2 regions of the Massilia sp. 2TAF26 genome follow, and region 2 is predicted to be linked to the other one. Evidence: riboswitches for the same ligand, from Rfam matches in the RefSeq annotation. Region 2 holds a riboswitch; the other holds the start of a gene.

Region 1 (10,635 bases), on a different contig from region 2:
TGGCCACGCGCTCGAAGGGGATCCGGGTGCCGGCCGTCGGCAGGAAGCTGACCCGTTCGACCTTGTGCGTGCCGCCGAGTCCGAGGTCGGGCTTGTCGAGGTTCTGGATGATGGTCTCGAACAGCGTGCGCGCGGCGCCGTCCTGGCAGGTGGTGCGCGGACCGGCGAAGGTGTCGCCGTGGGTGCACAGCACGGTGTCCGGCTTGTCGCCGTACAGCACCTGTTCATAGGAAGCATCGGCGCAGTAGCCGGCATGGTCCCACAGGACCTGTTTGCCGTCGATGAGGTAGAGGCGGTTGCGGGTCTCGTTACAGCTGGCCTCGCGCGCCCGGGTGATGAAGTCGCCCAGCGCCAGGCTCGGGGCCGGTTCACCCACTGCCACACCCTGGCTGGCCTGGCCTGCCTGGCGGTCGGATTGCGTACCGGAACCTCCGCCGCAAGCGGCCAGTCCCGCCGCCAGAAGCGCGCCGGCGACCGGCAGCGCAAACATCGCACGTCCAAAGATCCTCATGCTGCCCTCTTTCGGAATAAAAAAGGCCCACCGTCAGTCGCGCATCAGGTGGGCCAAACGGAAAAACCTGATGAGTAACGATCCTACGCAGGACATGCAAGCAAATCCCCCTCGAGATGTCCGGCTTTTGTCTGAACTTTGTAAAAGATGGTTTTTTTGATCATTGCTCCTATACAATTTCGCCTCATGAGCATGACGACCTGCCCGGCAGCGTGAACCGCCTCTTCTTCCGTTTTTTCATCCTGGTCATGCTGTCGATCACGGCAGCGACTTTCGTCGTGTATTTCGTCTTCACGCGCCTGTTCGGCGATCCCTTCGAAGACATCGCGCGGCGCCAGGCCTCGGCCCAGATCTTCCTGCTCGAACAATACGTGGACCAGGCGCCCGCCGACGAATGGCTGGGGCGCCTGAACAAGGTGCGCGAGGTATCGACGACGCAGTTCGACCTGATCCCGCTGGACCAGGCGCGCCAGGCCCTGCCCTACGGCAGCCGGGCGGCCTTCGAGCGCGGCGAGCTGGTGCTCGACCCCAGCCATAAAACCTTCTTCCGCCGGGTCGACCTGGCCGGCGAGCGCTATATCGGCAGCAACGAGGAGGCGTTACGCGCCTCCCGCCTGCCGGTCGACCTCGGCCAGGCCCTGCTGATGGAACTGGTGCGCTACGTGGTGGTGGCGCTGGCGCTGCTGGTGCCGATCGCGCTGTGGTCGCGCTCGCACTGGCAGGGCCTGCAGATGCTGGCGCGGGTGGCCGACGAGTTCGGCGCCGGCAAGCTGGCGGCGCGCGCGCAGATGAAACCCTCGGACGCGGCTTATCCGCTGGCCCAGCGCATCAATGCGATGGCCGGACGCATCCAGGGGCTATTGGAATCGCAGAGGAACCTGCTGCATTCGGTGTCGCACGAATTGCGCACCCCGATCGCGCGGCTGGAATTCGGGCTCGAACTGCTCGCCGACAAGGCCGGCGACCCGGCGCTGTCGAAACGCGTTGCGGCCATGCACGGCGACCTGGCCGAGCTGAACGAGCTGGTAAACGAACTGCTGTCGATGAGCAAGCTGGACAATGCGACGGAAGCGCAGCGCGCCCTGTTCGAGCTCGAACCGGTGCTGCGCGAATGCGCCGAGGGCCTGCATCCGCCGCCGGCCGAGCTGCACGTCGAACTCGGCGCCATGCTGGGCAGCGTCGCCGGCGACCGCCGCCTGCTGGCGCGCGCGGTGGGCAATCTGCTGCGCAATGCCCAGAAATACGCGGCGCATACGGTGGCGCTGAGCGCCCGCCGCGACGACGGCCTGCTGCGGATCCTGGTCGACGACGACGGCCCCGGCATCCCCGAGGAAGAACGGGAACGCGTGTTCGAACCCTTCTACCGCCTCGACCGCAGCCGCGACCGCGCCACCGGCGGCTTCGGGCTTGGACTGTCGATCGCGCGCAAGGCGGTCAGGCTGCATGGCGGCACCTTGCGCGTGGAACGCTCGCCGCTGGGTGGGGCGCGCTTCATCATCACCCTGCCCGACGGCGTACTGACCGGCTGAGCTTATTTGCTCTGCAGCGCCTTGGCGACCAGGGCATCGGCCACCTGCAGCGTGGCCTGGAACATTTCCTGCGGATTGTTGGTCTTCAGGCTGGCGTTGACCTGCCCCGGCGAGGTCACGTAGCGGCCGTCGATGACCAGGGTCGGCACCGTCTCGACCTTGTAGGCGCCCAGCACGCGGTCCAGTCCGCGCAGGCGGGTTTGCACGCCGAAGGAATTCCAGGCGTTCAGGAAGGTCGCGCGGTCGATGCCGTTCTTCGAGACCCAGTCGATGATGGGGCCGTCCTGGTTCAGGCGGATGCGCTGCTTGTGGACGGCATCGAAGACCTTGCCATGCATCTCGTCGAGCTTGCCCAGGGCTTCCAGGGTCAGGAACAGGTGGGCTTCCGGATCGTTGGCGCCCGTAAATGGCATGTGGATGCGGCGCACCTGGATGCGGTCGCCCTGCTTCTTGACCCATTCCTCGAAGCCCGGCTCGAGGCCATTGCACACCGGGCAGTGGTACATGAAGAACTCGATCACCTCGACCTTCTTGCCGCTGGTCTGTACCGGCTGCGGCTGGGCGAGGGTCGTGTAGTCGACGCCGTTTTGCGGGTTCGCCGGCGATGCGAAGGCCGGGATGGCGACGGCGGTGGCGAGCAGGCAGGCGGCGGCAAGGCGCAGTAGACGCATGGACAATTCCCCTTGTGGTTATCGGTATTGTCTAGCTTATCATTCTTTCGGGCAAAAAAAATCCCGCCTGGGTCGCGGGATTCTCGAATAAACCTGAAGAGTCAGCGGCGGCGCGCCGGCGTTTCCGCAGGCCGTTCCGGCTTCAGGTGGCTCATGCCGTACCACAGGTGTTCCCAGAAGTGCGGGCGCGAGTCCACGGTCAGCAGGCAGCGGCGGTCGATCTCCCCTTTGAACAGGGGATCGGCACACTTGTTCGTCATCAGCGCATAACGCTGGTTTTCGGCATTCACGAGGGCGATGCAGAGCCAGAAGACCAGGCCGACGAGGACCGCCACCAGGGCCCAGGCCCAGTGGAGGTAATACCTGGTGTCGTACAAGTCCTCGTCTTCCGGCTTGGACTTGTCATAGATCTTCAGGATCTTGCCTTCGGCATCGCTCATTTCGATTTGGCTGCCTTCGCGACCAGTGCATCCATGACCTGCAGGGTGGCCTGGAACAGCTGGGGTTCGTTACCCGTCTTGACCGAATTGTAAACCGTCGCCGGCGAAGTCTGGTACTTGCCGTCGATGACGATGGTCGGCGCGCCATCGACCTTGTAGGCATCGACGACTTGCGACAGGCGGCGCAGCTTGGTCATCACGCCGAAGGAATTCCAGGCGTTGGTGAAGGTCGCGCGGTCGATGCCGTTCTTGGAGGCCCAGTCGATGACGGTGGCGTCGTCCTTCATGCGGATGCGGTCCACGTGGATGGCCTTGAATACCTTGGCGTGCATCTCGTCGACCTTGCCCAGCGCTTCCAGCGTCAGGTAGAGGTGGGCTTCCGGATCGTTGGGGCCGCTGGCCGGGATGTGCACGCGCTTCAGGACGATGTTATCACCCTGCTTTTTGACCCATTGTTCGAACTGCGGTTCCAGCGCGTTGCAGTGCGGGCAGTGGTACATGAAGAACTCGATCACCTCGACCTTCTTGCCGGCGGCCTGCGTCGGCTGCGGCTGAGCGAGCGTCACGTACTCGACGCCGTTCTTCGGGTCGGTCGGCGAGGCGAAAGCAGTGCTGACGACGAGACTGGCGGCAAGCAGGGCAAAACGGAGGGAACGCATAAGTATCCTTCTAGTGTGGGTTGTGCAAACGACCGCGAGATTACCACTTTTTCGCCTGCGAGCCTTAGCCGGGGCTTATTTTTTACGGCACTTACCAATGGTAACAAAAACCGGCTTCCCGTCAATTAACAATTGATCGCGCCGTAGTAAGTTCACGCCAGGTTGTCGAACCGGTCCTTCAGTTCCTGCCGGGCAGGACGCATTTCGTCGAATCTCGCATCACATCGGTACTTTTACTGTCCAGCCCATTCCACCATGACTTTCCAAGAAAACAATTAATTCGATTTGCATAAAACAAATCTAAATAAATTAAATCAGAAAAATTCGTTTGATAAATATCAAATCACTTATCAAATTTTATCGCTAGAAAACCCATTTTCAGACGGAATAGATATCCGAAAATATCTTGCCGAGAAACTGAACAATATGTATAGTAAAAATCAGAAAATCCATCCCCAACCATGCGAGGACGAATTGAGAAATATCCGAAACTGCTGGCTTGCTTTCAAACGCCTTTTAGCATTCAGTATTATGGGCTTCATTCTCTCGTCGGGATCTGGAATGGCCAAAGCCGAGACTTTGCCGAGCTCGACGACGGCTGACTGGAGTTCCTTGCTGGATAGCGGATGGACCTGCGGCCAAATCACCGGATCGCGCTGGAATCAGTGGAAAAAGAGCGTTCTATTATTTGCCGCAACCAACGGCTATGGTTTCAAAGGCGAGTGTGCAAAAATTTCGGACAGAGCGGCAGGCGACCCCATTCGCCCCGGTACGATTCTTGTCATTTTTCGAGACAAGAACAATATCGTCCAGTACGCCGGATGGTATGACTCGAAACTCGACAGGGAAAACCAGCCGATATTTGGCGGCATCTCGGCCGTCAGGGCGGAAACGCATTATGACCTGAGAGCGACGACGCCTCCGTATCAAATAGCATCGCCCCCATACAGGCCGATGTACACCATGGAAGAACGGCGAGCGTTCATGGGATGGCTCGACCTGCGGCGCGTGCAGCCGACGGCGTATTATCATATCCTCAGCGTGTTCGAATCCAACTTCACGTACCAGAACGGATGCGTTACGCCATTCACGGTATGTGGAACCGGCCGCATCGACATACCGATTTCGAACGGATCGGCAAACATTAATATCGGCTTCGAAGACGCGGCAGGCACCAGGGTAAATGGGTGGCTTTACGAATATCATCCTCCCGAGCCCACTTTCCTCGAAAAGCTCATCGTGGTCGCATTCAGTATCGGTCTGGCGATCCAGGGCCAGTATATTGGTGAATATATCGGGCTTGCCGCGGGCACGGCGGAAAACGCAGCATTTGCGGCGGGATTTTCGAGTTTCAGTACCGGATTACTTCAGGGGCAACAGGTCAACCAGGCACTGCTGAGCGGCATAAAAGGCGCAGGTCTTGCATATACCGGAAAACTGGTCCTCAACGCTTATGGCGATCCGGACTCACTGGTTGGCGTCAGCGGAGCTGGCTGCCCTACCGGGGATCAGTGCTGGTATTTCCAAATGGCCAACGGGTTCCCGCCGCTGAAACATCTGGCGGAACTACATGACCCATTTATTAACTGGAGCGTCAAGGCCTTCGGTTCGATCGGCGAAAACGGCTGGTACAAGGCGGTTACGATCGCGCCATTCATTGTGCCGGGCTGCCTGGCCTCCGACGCCTGCGTATCGGCTGGAATTACCATCGTCCGGGAGGACGAGATCAGGTAAGCCGACGGCAATTCGCACGTCGGACAGGACGCAGCCGGCCGAAACAGGGCTGCGTCCATCTTGCCTTAAAAGTGCCGAGCTAAAGCGTTCAGAAGTTGTAGCGCGCCGATAATTTCAACTGACGGCCTGCACTGGGGTAAATTCCCCCTTCGCAATCGAAGGCATAGCTGAAGTAATGACGGTCCGCCAGGTTCAGGCCCGCGACAGCGAACTCCCATTGACTGACACGCAATGCATAACGAGCGTCAATGGTCGTATAGGAGGATATCCGTGTCGGGCAGGCATTACTGACATCGCCGCCGTAGCGCTGGCTGTCGACCCATTGCACGCCGAAATCGGCGGTCTGGCCATTGCCCGGCAGCCAGGCCAGGCGGGCCGTGAGCACGTTCTTCGGCACCAGCACCATCTCGCGGCCGGCGTTCGGACCGTCCGTGAACTTGGCGTTGACGTGTTGCAGGTGGGCGGTGGCGCGCCAGGCGGTGGCCAGTTGGGTTTCGGCATCGATCTCGAAGCCCTGGCGGCGTGTCGGGTCGAGGTTGGTGTTGGCGAAGGCGGTCGGGTCGTAGAAGATCTCGTTGTCCAGCTTGTGGCGGAACACGCGCGCGGTCAGCTTGCGTAAGCCGTCGCCCCAGCTGGCGCCCAGCTCCAGGTCATGCGAGGTCTGCACCTTCAGCAGGCTCAGACTGGTGCGGTAGCTGTTCTCGTCGACATTGGCCACACGGTAGCTCTGCCCTGTCCGCGCGAACATTTCCAGTTGTGGCAGCACCGCGTAGCTGCCCTGCGCTTCCCACGCGTTCTGGGCCTGCGAACCGTTGTCGGCCACGCCGCCCGCCATCGCATCGACGTAGTCCTTGTCGAAAATCTCGCGGCGCACGCCCAGCGCCACGCGGCCATTGTGGGCCGGGTCGAAGCGCAATTCGTCGCGCACATACAGCGCCTTGGATTTCTGGCTGGCGTCGGCCAGCGAGAAGCCGGACGTGGTCTTGCGCTTCCAGTCGATGACGTCGATGCCGGCCACGAGTTCGTTCAGCATCCCGCTGCCGATGTCATGCAGCCAGCGCGCACGCGGCGAGAACTGGTTCTGGCGGCCCTTGAAATGCGTGACCGATGCCGACGAACCGAAGTAGTAGTTCGAGTCGGCCTCGCGTTCGCGGTGCGACAGTTCGGCCGCCAGGTCGACCGTGCCCAGGCGGTATTCGGCGTAGGCGTTGACGCGGTCGGTATCGAGTTTGCCGAAGTCCCGCGGCGTCTTGGTGTCGGTCGGATCGGCCTGGAACTCGGCCAGAGTCAGCGAACCCGGGAAGCGCTGGTCTTGGCGCGCGCTTTCCATGCGCACGCCGGCGCGGCCGCCCGAGTACGTGAGCTGCAGCCCGGCGGACACACTGTTCTGGATAAAGTTACCGTTGTCACGGTAGTTGTCGTTGTCCTGACGCGCCACGGCCACGTCCGCGCTAATATTGCCGGCCACGTGAGACAGGGAAGCGCGCACGTCGCGCTCACGGAATTGCCCTGCTTCGGCGAAAACCGAGCCGTGGGTGCCCGGCTGGCCCGAGCGGCGGGTGACGATGTGGATGATGCCGCCGGTCGCGCCCTCGCCGTACAGCACGCTGCTGCCGCCGCGGGTGATCTCGATGCGTTCGACGGTGTCGATCGGGATCGTCGACAGCACCGAGCTGGTCAGTTCGTTCTCGTTCAGGCGCACGCCGTCGACCATGATCACCATGTTCTGCGCGCCATTGGTGCCGAAGCCGCGCAGGTCGAGCGCGAAGTCCGGTGAGGAATCCAGGCTCTGGCGGCCGAACACGCCGCCGATCTTGCGGATCGCCTGGTTGACGTCGTTGACGCCGGCTTCGCGGATCTCATCCTGGGTGATGACGGTCGCGCCGATCGGCTGCAGCGCCTCGCTGCTGGGAAAGCGCGAGCCGGTGATGACGACGGTCGCCGGGGCGGCTTCGTCGGCCAGGGCGGCAAAGGGAATGGAAAAGGCAATGGCGCAGGCCAGCGCGAGCGGCTTTTTGGAAATCATCGATTATTCAGTGTTCGATCGTTAGGCCGGCGCGCGTCCCCGCACACCGGCTCGTCACGGAAGCGCGGCACAGTACCCGCTTCCCCCTGTCCTGGCCGGTATCCGGGCTCGCAAGACGGACCGCTCCACCTTCCTGCACGCGCAGCGCACAGTGGTCATCGAAGCGGCCAGCCGCCATCAAGGCGGCGCTTGTTTACCGTTGCGGGGGCAGCACACGTTGGCGCGGCGCCGGGGGCGCCTGCGCTCCGTGTTTCCCGTTTAACTGCACGCATAGACCATGCGTGCGGGCACCAGAACCGGCGAATTATAAACCTAACAAGCAACAACTCTGCCGTCTGGCGTCGATTTCGGGTCCGATTGTGGCGACCCGTGAGATTTTCAGCAAGGTTTTCGCATATAGTGTGAACACAAATACAACTTAATAAACAATCCATACTTGGGGGGCTTGCATGAGATTGGGTTCGACACTATTGCGCACGGGTGCGACGGCCATCCTGCTGGCGGCCGGGGTGGCGGTCACCGCCGACCTGCTGGCCGGGCCGGACCAGGCAGCGCCCGCGCCCGCCGCGGCCGGCACGCCGGCGCCGGCGCCCGACGGCATTCCGCTGGCGGCACCGAACGCGGCCGCCGTCACCGTGGCAAGCGCAACAAACGCCTGGGGCGGCATACGCACCGGGCTCGAGACGACGCTGTCCGAGCGCGTGGTCCACTACGACATCGACGCCACCCTCGACCCGGTCAAGCACACCGTGACGGGCCGCGAAAAGCTCACCTGGCGCAACCGCAGCAGCGTGGCGGTGAAGAGCGTCTACGTCCACCTGTACATGAACGCCTTCGAAGGCGCCGGCAGCACCTTCTTCACCGAGAAGCGCCAGCGCGGCACCGCCTTCCGCTCCGGCGTCGACATCAAAGAGGGCGAGTGGGGCCACATCGCGCTGCGCGGCGTGATCCAGGGCGAGGCCACCGTGCCCTGGACCTTCGTCCATCCGGACAACGGCCCGGCCACCGACCACACCGTGGTGCGCTTCGACCTGCCGGCCGCGGTGGCGCCGGGCGCCTCGACCACCTTCGACATCGACTTCCACACCCAGCTGCCGCGTGTGATGGCGCGCACCGGTTACTTCGGCAGCTTCCACCTGGTGGGCCAGTGGTTCCCGAAGATCGGCGTGCTGGAACTGCCGGGCGAACGCGGCGCCACCACGCCGCGCTGGAACGCCCACGAGATGCACCTGAACTCGGAGTTCTACGCCGACTTCGGCAGCTTCGACGTGCGGCTCACGGCGCCGAAGGACTACACGATCGGCGCCACCGGCGAGCTGCAGGGCGCACCCGTCGAGCAGCACGGCATGCTGACCCACCGCTACGTGCAGGGCGACGTCCACGACTTCGCCTGGACCGCGGATAAACGCAGCGCGAAGCCGATGGTCGAGACCTGGACCGGCCCGGGCAGCCCTAACGTCACCGTCACCGTGCTGTATCCGCCCGAGTACGCGGCCAGCGCGGCGCCGGCGATGAAGGCCGCCAAGGATTCGCTGAGCTATTTCTCGAACACCCTCGGCCCCTACCCCTACAAGACCCTCACCGTGGTGATCCCGCCGCACAATGCTGTAGAAGCCGGCGGCATGGAATACCCGACCTTCTTCACGGTCGAAGGCTATGCGAAGGTCGAGCCGGACCTCGCCAGCCAGTACTTGCTGGACTTCACCACCATCCACGAATTCGGCCACGGCTACTTCTACGGCATCCTGGCGAATAACGAGTTCGAGGAACCGGTGCTGGACGAAGGCCTGAACGAGTACTGGGACCTGCGCATGCTCCGCGACCGCGGCCAGAAGCTCCACGCCGGCACGCCCTTCACCCGCAGCCTCGGCATCACGCCGGCCTTCGACGCCTTCGCGGCCGAGCGCATGGGCACGCCGCGCAACGACCCGGCCGACCCGCCGGGACAGAACGCCTACGACCGCCTGCAGGACATCGGCGCGGTCTACAGCCGCACCGCGACCCTGATGCGCGACCTCGAGGCGCGCGTCGGCAAGGAGCCGATGGAGCGCGCCTTCAAGGAATACTACCGGCGCTGGAAGTTCCGCCACCCGAGCACCGCCGACCTGCGCGAGACCCTGGCCGAAGTGACCGGGCAGCGCGCCGCCGTCGAATCGGTATTCGCCCGGCAGGTGTATGCGGCGACCAAGGTCGACGACCGCATCGCCGACTTCAGCAGCCGCGAACAGCTGCCGCTGCCGGGCACGCGCCAGGCGGGCAGCGGCTGGGTCGAGGACAAGCAGGCCGACCTCGACAAGCGTATCGAGAAGACGCGCGAAGCCTGGAGCAAGGCCAACCCGAAGGCGAAGGATGGCCTCGGCCCCTACCCCTTCCGCACCGAGGTCCTGCTGCGCCGCTACGGCGCCGCGGTGCCGCAGACCCTGGCCGTGAAGTTCGCCGACGGCAGCGTGGAAACCGTGCGCTGGGACGCCGGCGAAAGCTGGCACAAGTTCAGCTGGGTCAAGCCGGCGCGCGCCGTCTCGGCCGAACTCGACCCGCAGCGCCTGCACTACCTCGACGCCAACAAGCTGGACGACAGCCGCACCCTCAAGGCCGACGCCAGCGCCTCGCGCCGCTGGGGCATGGACGCGTCCTCCTTCATCGAATATCTCCTCAGCCTGATCGCGACCGTATGATGCACACCGACCAGACCCTCGACTCTCCCTCCCTGGCGCCGCAGAACGCCGGCGCCCGCCGCCGCCATGGCCTGCGGCCCTTGTTCGGCGCCATGCGCGCCGCGCTGCAATGGCGCCTGCTGCTGTGGTGGGCCCTGCTCCTGCTGCTGCCGACCATCGTCGCCAGCCTGCCGGTGTGGCAGATGCTGGGCGCCAACCTCGACCATTCCGTCCATGCGGCCCAGCTGGCGGACAAGCTCGACATGATCGCGATCGCCGACCTGGCGGGCAGCATGCGCGATCGCTTCGCCGCGGCGATCGGCGCCGGCGGCCTCGTCGCGCTGGGCCTGACCCTGCTGCTGTCGCCGCTGCTGGCGGGGATGAGCATCCATGCGGCGCGGGCGCCCCGCC
Region 2 (10,635 bases):
CAAGCTGGCCGGCGTAGCGGTCGCGGATTGCGTCGGCGCCGGCACCGGCCTGTCCTCGCAGGGCGTGCTGCGCAAGCAGCATGTGATCGAAGCGGCCGTCGAGCGCCATGCCGGCGTGAGCGATCCGCTCGGCGTGCTGGCCACTTTCGGCGGCTTCGAAATCGCGATGATGGCCGGCGCCATGCTGCAGGCGGCATCCATGCGCAAAACCCTGCTGATCGACGGCTTCATCGTCAGCTCCGCCCTGCTCGCCGCCAGCCGCATGGCGCCCGCCATCCTCGACTACTGCGTGTTCGCGCACTGCTCCGACGAAGCCGGCCACCGCCGCATGCTGGAGCAGCTGGGCGCCCGTCCGCTGCTGCAGCTGGGGATGCGCCTGGGCGAAGGTACCGGCGCCGCGCTCGCGCTGCCGCTGCTGCACGCGGCCGCCAACTTCCTGAACGAGATGGCGACCTTCTCGTCGGCCAGCGTCAGCGAAAAATCCGCCACCGAATAAAGACACCAAGATGCAGCAGGTCCGCCTCTTCTTCATCGCGCTGCAGTTCTTCACGCGGCTGCCGATTCCATCCTGGGTCGGCTTCGAAGCCAGCTGGTTGCAGCACGCCTCGCGCTACTTCCCGCTGGTCGGCTGCGTGGTCGCGGCCATAGCGGCCGGCGTCTACTTCGCCGCCGCCCTCGTGCTGCCGGCGCCGGTAGCGGCCGTACTGTCGACCGCTGCCTCGATCTACCTGACCGGCGCCTTCCATGAGGACGGCTTCGCCGATACCTGCGACGGCCTGGGCGGCGGCATGACGCGCGAGCGCGTGCTCGAGATCATGAAGGATTCGCGGGTCGGCGCCTACGGTGCGATCGGCATCGTCTGCATGTTGGCCGTCAAGCTGACGGCGCTGGCGATGCTGCCGCCGCGCGTGGCGGTCGGCGCCCTGTTCCTGGCTCACCCCCTGTCGCGCCTGGCCGCCGCCTCGCTGATCTGGAAGCTGGACTATGTGCGCGGCGAAGGCAAGGCCAAGCCGCTGGCCCAGCAGATGAGCAGCACAGAATTCGCGATCGCGACGATCGCCGCCCTGCTGCCGGTGCCGGTCCTGCTGGCGAGCGGCTGGATCGCATCGTCGGCCGTGCTGGCGGCCTTGCTGGCGGCCCTGCTTGCCGCCTTGTGGCTGGGCCGCAAGCTGCACATCCGCCTCGGCGGCTATACCGGCGACTGCCTGGGCGCAGTGCAGCAACTGGCCGAAGCGCTGATCTATGTGGGCGTGCTGGCCACCCTCGGCCATGGCGCCTGGACCTGAGCCGTGAAGCTGCACCTGGTCCGCCATCCGCAGCCGGAGGTCGGCCAGGGCCTGTGCTACGGCGCCAGCGACGTCGCGGTCACGCAAGCCGAGCTCGCGCGCGTGCACGCCAGCCTGCGCATGGCCGGCCTGCCCGGGCAGCTGCCGGTGATTGCCAGTCCGCTGCGGCGCTGCGCCGAGCTGGCGCGGCGCTTGCAGCCGCACAGCCTGCGCTTCGATGCGCGCCTGGCCGAAATGGATTTCGGCCGCTGGGAGCTGCAGCCCTGGGACGCGATCCCGCGCGAAGAAGTCGATGCCTGGGCCGCCGACCTGCTCCTCTACCGCCCCGGCGGCGCCGAATGCGTTCTCGATGTCGCCCGCCGCGTGGCCGCCTTCAGCGACGACCTGCGCCAGGCCGGCGATGCCGAAGCGCTGCTGGTCTGCCATGCCGGCACCATCCGTCTCCTGAGCGCCATGCAAGGCGCCGGGAGCCTCGACGAAGCCGCATTGAACGCCGCCCGCAAGCCGCACCGCATCGCTTACGGCGAAGTCGTCACGCTGGAAGTTTGACAACACGGCGGGCTATTCGCCGTATAATGTCGGCGTTTTGGTGCTCGCGCCTGTGTTCTCAGGCGCAGTTAAACGGGAAACACGAAGCTCTTCGAACGAGCCGACGTGTGCTGCCCCCGCAACGGTAAGCAAGTGCCGCGTGATGCGAAAGCTGATGCGGCAACCGTCTTCTCATACCACTGTGCGCAAGCATGGGAAGGTCAGACGGCCACACTTGCCAGCCCGGATACCGGCCAAAAGGTGGAAGCGGCCGGCTTGCCGGCGCTTCTGTTCAATCTGGCCTACGGGGACGTCGGCCGGTTGTCCACGAAAGAAAACATCGTCATGAGCTTTCCCGTTTCACGGCAGGCGGCCGCGCCCCTGCTCGCCCTCACCCTTGCCCTACCTTCGATTTCCGCCCTCGCCGATCCATCGCTCGAGACCGTCGTCGTCACCGCCGCCCGCACGCCCCAGCGTGCCGACGAGGTGATACCCGACGTCACCGTCATCTCCAGCGACGAAGTCGCCCGCGCCGGCGCCGGTTCGGTCGCCGACCTGCTGCGCCGCCAGCGCGGCATCGAGATCGTGCGCAACGGCGGCCCGGGCGCCAGCACCAGCGTCTATCTGCGCGGCGCCAACAGCAACCAGGTCGTGGTCCTGATCGACGGCGTGCGCATCGGCTCCTCGACCACCGGCGCCGCCAGCTGGAATGCGATCCCGCTGTCCTCCATCGACCACATCGAGATCGTCTACGGCCCGCTCAGCTCCCTGTACGGTGCCGACGCGATCGGCGGCGTGGTGCAGATCTTCACGAAGAAGAGCGCGGGCACGCCCGCCTTCAGCGCCAGCGCCGGCGGCGGCACCTACGGCACCAGCCAGGTCGACGCCAGCGTGCACGGCTCCACCGGCGGAGACCACAGCGTCAGCTACGCCCTGAGCAGCGCGCGCGAGGATTCGGACGGCTTTTCGAGCACCCGCCCCGGCTCGTCGAGCTACAACAAGGACGACGACGGCTACACCCGCAACAGCGTGAACGGCCGCCTGGCCGTGCAGCTCGCGCCGGGGCATGAAGTGGGCGCGCAATTCCTGAAGAGCCGCCTGCGCGCGCAGTACGACAGCGGCGCCTCCAGCTACGACACCCACAGCGAGCAGGACATCGACAGCTATGCCGTGTTCCTGAACGACCGCATCCTGCCGAACTGGCGCAGCAGCCTGCAGGCCGCCCGCTCGAACGACAGGCTGGGCAGCTTCACCAGCGCGGCCGCCAGCGGCGCCAGCCAGATCGACACGCGCCAGGACGAATACACCTGGCAGAATACCTTCGACCTCGACGGCGATACCCTGCAGGTCCTGTTCGGCCACCGCAAGGAAGAGGTGCTGTCCAGCTCCAGTACGGCCCTGAACCGTTCGCGCATCACCAACTCGGTCGCCGCCGCCTACGATATGCACCACGGCAGCCACCTGCTCGATCTCAGCCTGCGCAACGACCATTCCGTCTACGGCGGCAAGACCACCGGCGCGGCCGGCTATGGCTACGAGTTCAGCAAGGACTTGCGCGCCACCGCCAGCGTCGGCACCAGCTTCCGCGCGCCGACCTACAACGAGCTGTACTACCCGGGTTACGGCCTGCCGACCAACAAGCCGGAACAGGGCCGCAATGCGGAAGTGGGCCTGCGCTGGCAGGTTGCCGGCGCCGAGCTGCAGGCGAACTACTACCGCAACCGCCTGACCGACATGATCGTGACGGTCAACCCCTGCCCGAGCCGCACCGGCAGCTGCGCCTACAATGTCAACCACGCCCTGCTCGAAGGCCTGACGATGTCGGCCGAGACTCGCCTGCACAGCCTCGACCTGCGCGCCAGCGTCGACCTCCAGGATCCGCGCGACGAAACCACCGGCAAGCAGCTGGCGCGCCGTTCGCGCCGCCACGCCAGCCTGACGGCCGGCTACGCGCTCGACCAGTTCGACCTTGGCGCCGAGCTGCAGGCCTCCGGCCGCCGCTTCGACGACGCTGCCAACCTCAATCGCCTGGGTGGCTACGGCCTGCTGAACCTGTACACTACGTGGCGGTTCACGCGCGACTGGTCGGTGCTGCTGCGCCTCGACAATGCGGCGGACAAGCGCTACGACCTGGCGCGCAACTACGGCACGGCCGGACGCAGCTGGTTCGCCGCGCTGCGCTACGGGATCCGTTAATTCACTCATCAAGCCAGCATGCATCCACTCCATCATTCCGCCGCGCGCCGGCGCACCACCATGATCGTCGGCTCGCTCCTGCTTGCCGCCCTTGCCTGCCTGCTGTTCTCCGGCACCACGGGTTCGGTCACGGTCGGGCTGGCGGAACTGCCGGACGCGGTGAACCAGGTGCTTCACGGCCGCCAGGACACGCTGGCGGCTTCGCTGCTGGCGCTGCGCGCCGGCCGTGCGCTGACGGCCTTCGTCACCGGCGGCGCGCTGGCGCTGGCGGGCATCATGATGCAGGCCCTGCTGCGCAACCCGCTGGCCGATCCTTATGTACTGGGGATCTCGGCCGGGGCCTCGGTCGGCGCCCTGTTCGCGCTCCTGATGATGTGCGCGGCGGTGGTGGTCGACGGTGCCGCCCTGCTCGGTGCGGTGGCGGTGTCGATGTTGCTGTATATATTGGCGCGCCGCGACATGCGCGGCGGCGTGGCGGCCGAAGGCGGCACCTCGACCCTGCTGCTGACCGGCGTCATCCTGATGTCGGCGTGCATGGCCCTGGTGACGCTGATGCTGTCGATCGCGCCCGAAGGCGCCCTGCGCAACATGGTGTTCTGGATGATCGGCGACCTGGCCGGCACGCCGCTGCGCGTGCTGCCCTGGGTCGTGCTGGCCGGCGGCCTCGCTTTTGCCCTCCGCAATGCGCGCGCGATGAACGTGCTGGCCCTGCATGCCGATACCGCGCGCACGCTCGGCATCGAAGTCGGCCGGCTGCGTAAGGGCCTGTTCTTCGTCTCCGGCGTGCTGACCGCCAGCGCGGTGACGAACGCGGGTTCGATCGGCTTCGTCGGCCTGATCGTGCCGCATGCCTGCCGCTTCGCCTTCGGCCCGGACCACCGGGTGCTGATTCCCTCGGCCGTGCTGCTGGGCGGCAGCTTCCTGGTGTTGTGCGACACCCTGGCGCGCACCGTGATCGCCCCGACCCAGCTGCCGGTGGGCGCCATCACGGCCCTGATCGGCGCGCCGGTCTTCCTGTACCAACTGCACCAACTGCGCAAATAAGATGATTACTACCGAAGGACTCACGCTGGAGGTGGCCGACCGCACGCTGGTGCGGGACCTCGACTGGGCCGTGCAGGCCGGCGAATGCTGGAGCATCATCGGCCGCAACGGCGCCGGCAAGAGTACCCTGCTGCGCACCGTGGCCGGGCTGCGCGGCGCGAACCAGGGCACGGTAAGACTCGACGGCCGCATGCTGGACGACTGGCCGCTGGAAGAGCTGGCGCGCCAGCGCGCCTACCTGGCGCAGTCGCGCACCGACGCCTTCGCCTACAGCGCGATCGACACCGTGCTGTCGGCGCGCCACCCCTACCATGCGAACCGCTACTGGGAAGGCAGCGACGACCATCAGGCCGCCCTGCGGGCCCTGGCGGCGATGGAAGTCGAGCACCTGGCCCGGCGCGACGTGCGCACCCTGTCCGGCGGCGAGCGCCAGCGCGTCGCGATCGCCGCCCTGCTGGCCCAGGACACGCCCCTGCTACTGCTGGACGAGCCGGCCAATGCGCTCGACCTGGCCCACCAGGTGAGCGTGACCGGCCTGCTCGCGCGGCTGTGCCGGCGCGAGCGCAAGACGGTCGTCATGATCGGCCACGACCTCAACCTGGCCTACGGCATCTCCACCCACGCCCTGCTGCTGCGCGGCGACGGCGGCTGGCTGGCCGGACCGGTCGCGCAGGTGATGCAGCCGGCCCTGCTGGGCGACTACCTCGGCCACCCGATCGAGATGATCGAACACGGCGGCCGCCGCATCTTCATTCCTTTCGAAGACCACCATGAACGACATGACCCCTGAAGACACTGCTTCCGCTACTACGGCGCTGAACGAGCGCCACCGCCAGCGCATGGAGCGCAAGAAGGCCGTCATCGACGCCAAGATCGCGGCCGCCGACAAGAAGATCGGCATCATCATCGTCAATACCGGCAACGGCAAGGGCAAGAGCTCGAGCGCCTTCGGAATGGCGATGCGCGCGCTGGGCCACGGCATGAAGGTGGGCGTGGTCCAGTTCATCAAGGGCGCGATGTCGACCGGCGAAGAACGTTTTCTCCGCCGCTTTCCCGACGAAGTCAGCTTCCACGCGATGGGCGAAGGCTATACCTGGGAAACCCAGAACCGCGAACGCGACATCGCCAAGGCCGAGGAAGCATGGCAGCAGGCGAAACGCTTCCTGGCCGATCCGGAGGTCGGCCTGGTGGTGCTGGACGAGCTGAACATCGCCCTCAAATACCGCTACCTGGACGTGCACACGGTGATCGCCGACCTGCTCGACCGCCCCGCCATGCAGCACGTGGTGGTGACCGGCCGTGCGGCGCCGCCCGAACTGATCGAAGTGGCCGATACCGTCACCGAGATGAACGTGGTCAAGCACGCCTTCAAGGCGGGCATCGCGGCGCAGGCCGGCACGGAGTGGTGATGGATCATCCCGGCGCACGCATGCTGCTGGTGGCGGCCACCGCTTCCGGCCAGGGCAAGACCACCGTCACCGCCGCCCTCGCGCGCGGCCTGGTTCGCCAGGGCCAGCGCGTACGCGTCTTCAAGTGCGGTCCCGATTTCATCGACCCGATGCTGCTCGAGCGCGCCTGCGGTGCGACCGTGCACACCCTCGATTTGTGGATGGTCGGCCTGCAGGAGTGCCGGCGCCGCCTGGCGGCAGCCGCGCGCGAGGCCGACGTGGTGCTGATCGAAGGCGTGATGGGCCTGTACGACGGCAACCCGTCGGCCGCCGACCTCTCGCGCGCCTTCGACATTCCGGTGCTGGCCGTGATCGACGCTTCCAGCATGGCGCAGACCGCCGGCGCCGTGGTGCAGGGCCTGCGCGACTACGGTCCGGTGCAGATGGCCGGCGTGGTCGCCAACCGCGTGGCCAGCGAAGGCCACCGCCAGATGGTGGCGGCTTCGCTGCGCGGCATTCCGCTGCTGGCGACCTTGCCGAAACAGGCGCGCCGCCTGCCCGAGCGTCACCTGGGCCTGGTGCTGCCTGGCGAAGTCGACGACATCGACGCCATCCTCGACGAGCTGGCCGACCAGCTGCACCTCGACACCGAGGCCTGGCAGGCGCTGACGCCGCGCCTGCCGGAACACTCCGATCCGGAACAAGCGATTCCGCCGCTGCTGGCCGGGAAGACGGTGGCGATCGCGCGCGACGCCGCCTTCTGCTTCATCTATCCCGCCAACCTGGACGTGCTGCGCAGCCTCGGCGCACAACTCCGCTTTTTCTCGCCGCTTGCCGGCGAGCCCGTACCGCCGGGGACGGACGCCGTCTGGCTGCCCGGTGGTTATCCGGAGCTGCATACGGAAGCCCTGTCCCGGGCGGCGCCTTGGCGCGACTCGATCCGCGCCATCCACGCCGCCGGCCTGCCGATCCTGGCGGAGTGCGGCGGCATGATGGCGGTCGCGGAATCGATCACCGACAAGGACGGCCAGTGCTGGGCCATGCCGGCCCTGCTGCCCGGCCGGGTCGTCATGCAGCAGCGCCTGGCCGGGCTCGGGTCGCAGGGAATGCCGACCGCCGCCGGCGAGCTGCGCGGCCACACCTTCCATTACTCGACCATGGACACCGACCTTGAACCGGTCGCGTACACGGTCAAGCAGCCATCGGGCCTGCGCGGCGAAGCGGTGTACCGGCACGGTTCGCTGACGGCTTCCTACTTCCACGGCTTTTTCGCCTCCAATCCCCTGGCGGCGGCCGGCCTGTTCACGCAGGAGACACCATGAGCCGCACCCTCGTCTTCGGCGGCGCCCGTTCCGGCAAAAGCGCTCTGGCCGAGCGCCTGGCGCGCGAATCCGGCAAGGAAGTGGTCTACCTGGCGACCTCGCATGCCGGCGACGCCGAGATGGCGGCGCGCATCGCCCACCATCGCGAACGCCGCCCCGAAGCCTGGCAGACGGTGGAGGAGCCGGCCGCGCTGGCCCGGGCCCTGCGCCGGCTGTGCGCGCCGGACCGCATCGTGCTGGTCGACTGCCTGACCCTGTGGCTCAGCAACCTGATGTTTTCGACGCAGCAGGAATTTCCGGAGGTCGGCAAGGTCGAGCTGCCGCCCCTGTTCACCTGGGAGCGTTCCGACCTGCTGGCCTGGCTGGACGAAGCGCCCGCCGGTGAAGTCATCTTCGTCTCGAACGAAGTCGGCATGGGCATCGTGCCGGTCGGTGCGGTGTCGCGCAGCTTCGTCGACGAAGCCGGGCGCCTGAACCAGGAAGTGGCGGCGCGCTGCGAGCGCGTGCTGTTCGTCGCCGCCGGCCTGCCGCTGGCCCTGAAGGGATCGCCGTGCTGAGCGGAGTGGCGCCGCTCACGCTCGCACTGCTGCTGGCGGCCGGGGTCGCGCTCGACCTGCTGCTGGGCGAAGCGCGGCGCTGGCATCCGCTGGTCGGCTTCGGCCGCCTGGCGCAGTGGCTGGAACGGCGCATGAACAACGGCGGCCGGCGCATCGCCCGCGGAACGCTGGGCTGGGCGCTGGCGGTGCTGCCCCCTAGCTGCATTGCCGCCTGGCTGTGCGCTGCCGAGGGCGCGGCCGGCCTGGCCTGTCACGCGATTCTGCTTTACCTCTGCCTCGGCCTGCGCAGCCTGCGCGACCACACGCTGCCGATCCACGAGGCGCTGACGAGCGGCGACCTGGCGCGCGCACGCTGGCTGACCTCGCGCATCGTCAGCCGCGACACCTCGGATGCGGGCGAAGCCGAGCTGGCCAAGGCCGGCGCCGAATCGCTGCTTGAAAACGGCAACGACGCCGTGTTCGGCACCCTGTTCTGGTTCCTGGTCGGTGGCGGCGCCGGCGCCCTGCTGTTCCGCCTGGCGAACACACTGGACGCGATGTGGGGTTACCGGAATACGCGTTTCAATCGGTTCGGCCGCGTGGCCGCGCGCCTCGACGACGCCCTGAACTATGTGCCGGCGCGCCTGACCGCGCTGTCGTATGCGCTGCTGGCGCCCGCCGCCGGCCGCCTGCGCGCGCTGCGCTGCTGGCGCACCCAGGCGCCCGCATGGAGCAGCCCGAACGCGGGCCCGGTGATGGCCAGCGGCGCCGGTGCCCTCGGCATCAGCCTGGGCGGCGCCGCGGTCTATGACGGACAGGTCGAGCAGCGGCCGGTGCTGGGCAGCGGCCCGGCCGCCGCCGCCGGCGATATTCGGCGCGCCTGGCGCCTGGTCTTCCATACCACCCTGCTGTGGACCGTCGCCGCACTCGGCCTCGGCGCCGTCCTCTACCAGATCGGAGCGCCCCATGCTTGAACACGGCGGCAATCTGCGCGAAGCCCGGCGGCGCTATGGTGGCGAGGACTGGATCGACCTTTCCACCGGCATCAACCCGGCCGGCTATCCGGCGCCGGCGTTGCCGCCCGACGCCTGGCAGCGCCTGCCGGAACCGGATCCGGCGCTCGTCGATGCCGCCTGCGCCTGGTACGGCACCCATACGCTGCTGCCGGTGGCCGGCACCCAGGCCGCGATCCAGGCCGTGCCGCGCCTGCGCCCGCCGTCGCGGGTGACGGTGGCCGCGCCCTCGTATGCGGAGCATGCCCATCACTGGGCACAGCACGGCCACACCTTGCGCCTGACCGGCTACCCGATGCTCGACGCCGCGGTGGGCAACAGCGACGTGGTCGTGGTCTGCAACCCGAACAATCCGACCGGCGATGTGGTCCCGCCGGACACGCTGCTGCGCTGGGCCGCGGAGCTGGGCGCGCGCGGCGGCTGGCTGGTGGTCGACGAAGCCTTCGGCGACACGGCGCCGGCACTGAGCGTGGCCGCGCATGCCGGCCGACCGGGACTGGTGGTGCTGCGCTCGGTCGGCAAGTTCTTCGGCCTGGCCGGACTGCGGCTGGGTTTCGTGGCGGCCGAGGCGCCGCTGCTGGCGGCGCTGGCGGACCTGCTCGGGCCCTGGACGGTCAGCGGCCCTGCCCAGCAGGTTGCGCTGGCGGCGCTGGGCGACGCGGCGTGGCGGCAGGCGACGCAGGAGCGCCTGGCGCGCGATGGCGCCCGGCTGCGCGGACTGCTCGCGGCCTACGGCATCAAGGCGTCCGGCACGCCGCTGTTTCACTGGTGGGCGGAACGACGCCCCGAGGAATTTCATGAACATATGGCGCGCCACGCGATCTGGGTGCGCCTGTTCCGCCAGGCGGCGCGCGGCATCCGCCTCGGCCTGCCGGCCCGGGAACCGGACTGGCACCGTATCGAACACGCACTTCAAGAATGGAAGCACCGATGAACACTTCGAAAGCACTGATCTTGCTGGCCGCCCTGGCGGCTGGCCAGGTCCAGGCCGCCGTCACCGTCAAGGACGACGACGGCAATACCGTCACCCTGCAGAAGCCGGCCCAGCGCGTGATCTCGCTGGCCCCGCACGTCACCGAACTGCTGTTCGCGGCCGGCGGCGGCAGCCATGTGGTCGGGGTGGTCTCTTACAGCGACTTCCCGGAAGAAGCGAAGAAGATCCCGCAGATCGGCTCCAACCGCGAGGTCGACCTGGAACGCATCATGGCGCTCAAGCCCGACCTGATCGTGGTCTGGCGCCACGGCAGCTCCGAGCGCCAGATCGATATGGTGCGCAAGCTCGGCGTGCCGCTCTACCACAGCGAACCAATCAAGCTCGAGGA

The links. Region 2 has a riboswitch for cobalamin ahead of AB4Z32_RS27030 (TonB-dependent receptor plug domain-containing protein). Riboswitches for the same ligand answer to the same signal wherever they lie in the genome.
Region 1: another riboswitch for cobalamin. It lies ahead of AB4Z32_RS20345 (TonB-dependent receptor); the one in region 2 lies ahead of AB4Z32_RS27030 (TonB-dependent receptor plug domain-containing protein).

Annotation. Positions count from the first base shown of each region.
Region 1 covers NZ_JBFRFV010000022.1:65,281-75,915, reverse strand. Annotated here, with positions in the region: gene AB4Z32_RS20375 (hypothetical protein) at 1-511, opposite strand, end outside; gene AB4Z32_RS20370 (ATP-binding protein) at 724-2,040, shown strand; gene AB4Z32_RS20365 (thiol:disulfide interchange protein DsbA/DsbL) at 2,043-2,711, opposite strand; gene AB4Z32_RS20360 (hypothetical protein) at 2,813-3,151, opposite strand; gene AB4Z32_RS20355 (thiol:disulfide interchange protein DsbA/DsbL) at 3,148-3,810, opposite strand; gene AB4Z32_RS20350 (hypothetical protein) at 4,096-5,544, shown strand; gene AB4Z32_RS20345 (TonB-dependent receptor) at 5,633-7,570, opposite strand; cobalamin riboswitch at 7,647-7,880, opposite strand; gene AB4Z32_RS20340 (M1 family metallopeptidase) at 8,020-10,245, shown strand; gene AB4Z32_RS20335 (hypothetical protein) at 10,242-10,635, shown strand, end outside.
Region 2 covers NZ_JBFRFV010000052.1:2,684-13,318, reverse strand. Annotated here, with positions in the region: gene cobT (nicotinate-nucleotide--dimethylbenzimidazole phosphoribosyltransferase) at 1-496, shown strand, start outside; gene AB4Z32_RS27040 (adenosylcobinamide-GDP ribazoletransferase) at 507-1,286, shown strand; gene AB4Z32_RS27035 (histidine phosphatase family protein) at 1,290-1,835, shown strand; cobalamin riboswitch at 1,857-2,087, shown strand; gene AB4Z32_RS27030 (TonB-dependent receptor plug domain-containing protein) at 2,160-4,010, shown strand; gene AB4Z32_RS27025 (FecCD family ABC transporter permease) at 4,029-5,054, shown strand; gene AB4Z32_RS27020 (ABC transporter ATP-binding protein) at 5,056-5,844, shown strand; gene cobO (cob(I)yrinic acid a,c-diamide adenosyltransferase) at 5,825-6,463, shown strand; gene AB4Z32_RS27010 (cobyrinate a,c-diamide synthase) at 6,463-7,764, shown strand; gene cobU (bifunctional adenosylcobinamide kinase/adenosylcobinamide-phosphate guanylyltransferase) at 7,761-8,321, shown strand; gene cbiB (adenosylcobinamide-phosphate synthase CbiB) at 8,315-9,274, shown strand; gene cobD (threonine-phosphate decarboxylase CobD) at 9,267-10,247, shown strand; gene AB4Z32_RS26990 (cobalamin-binding protein) at 10,244-10,635, shown strand, end outside.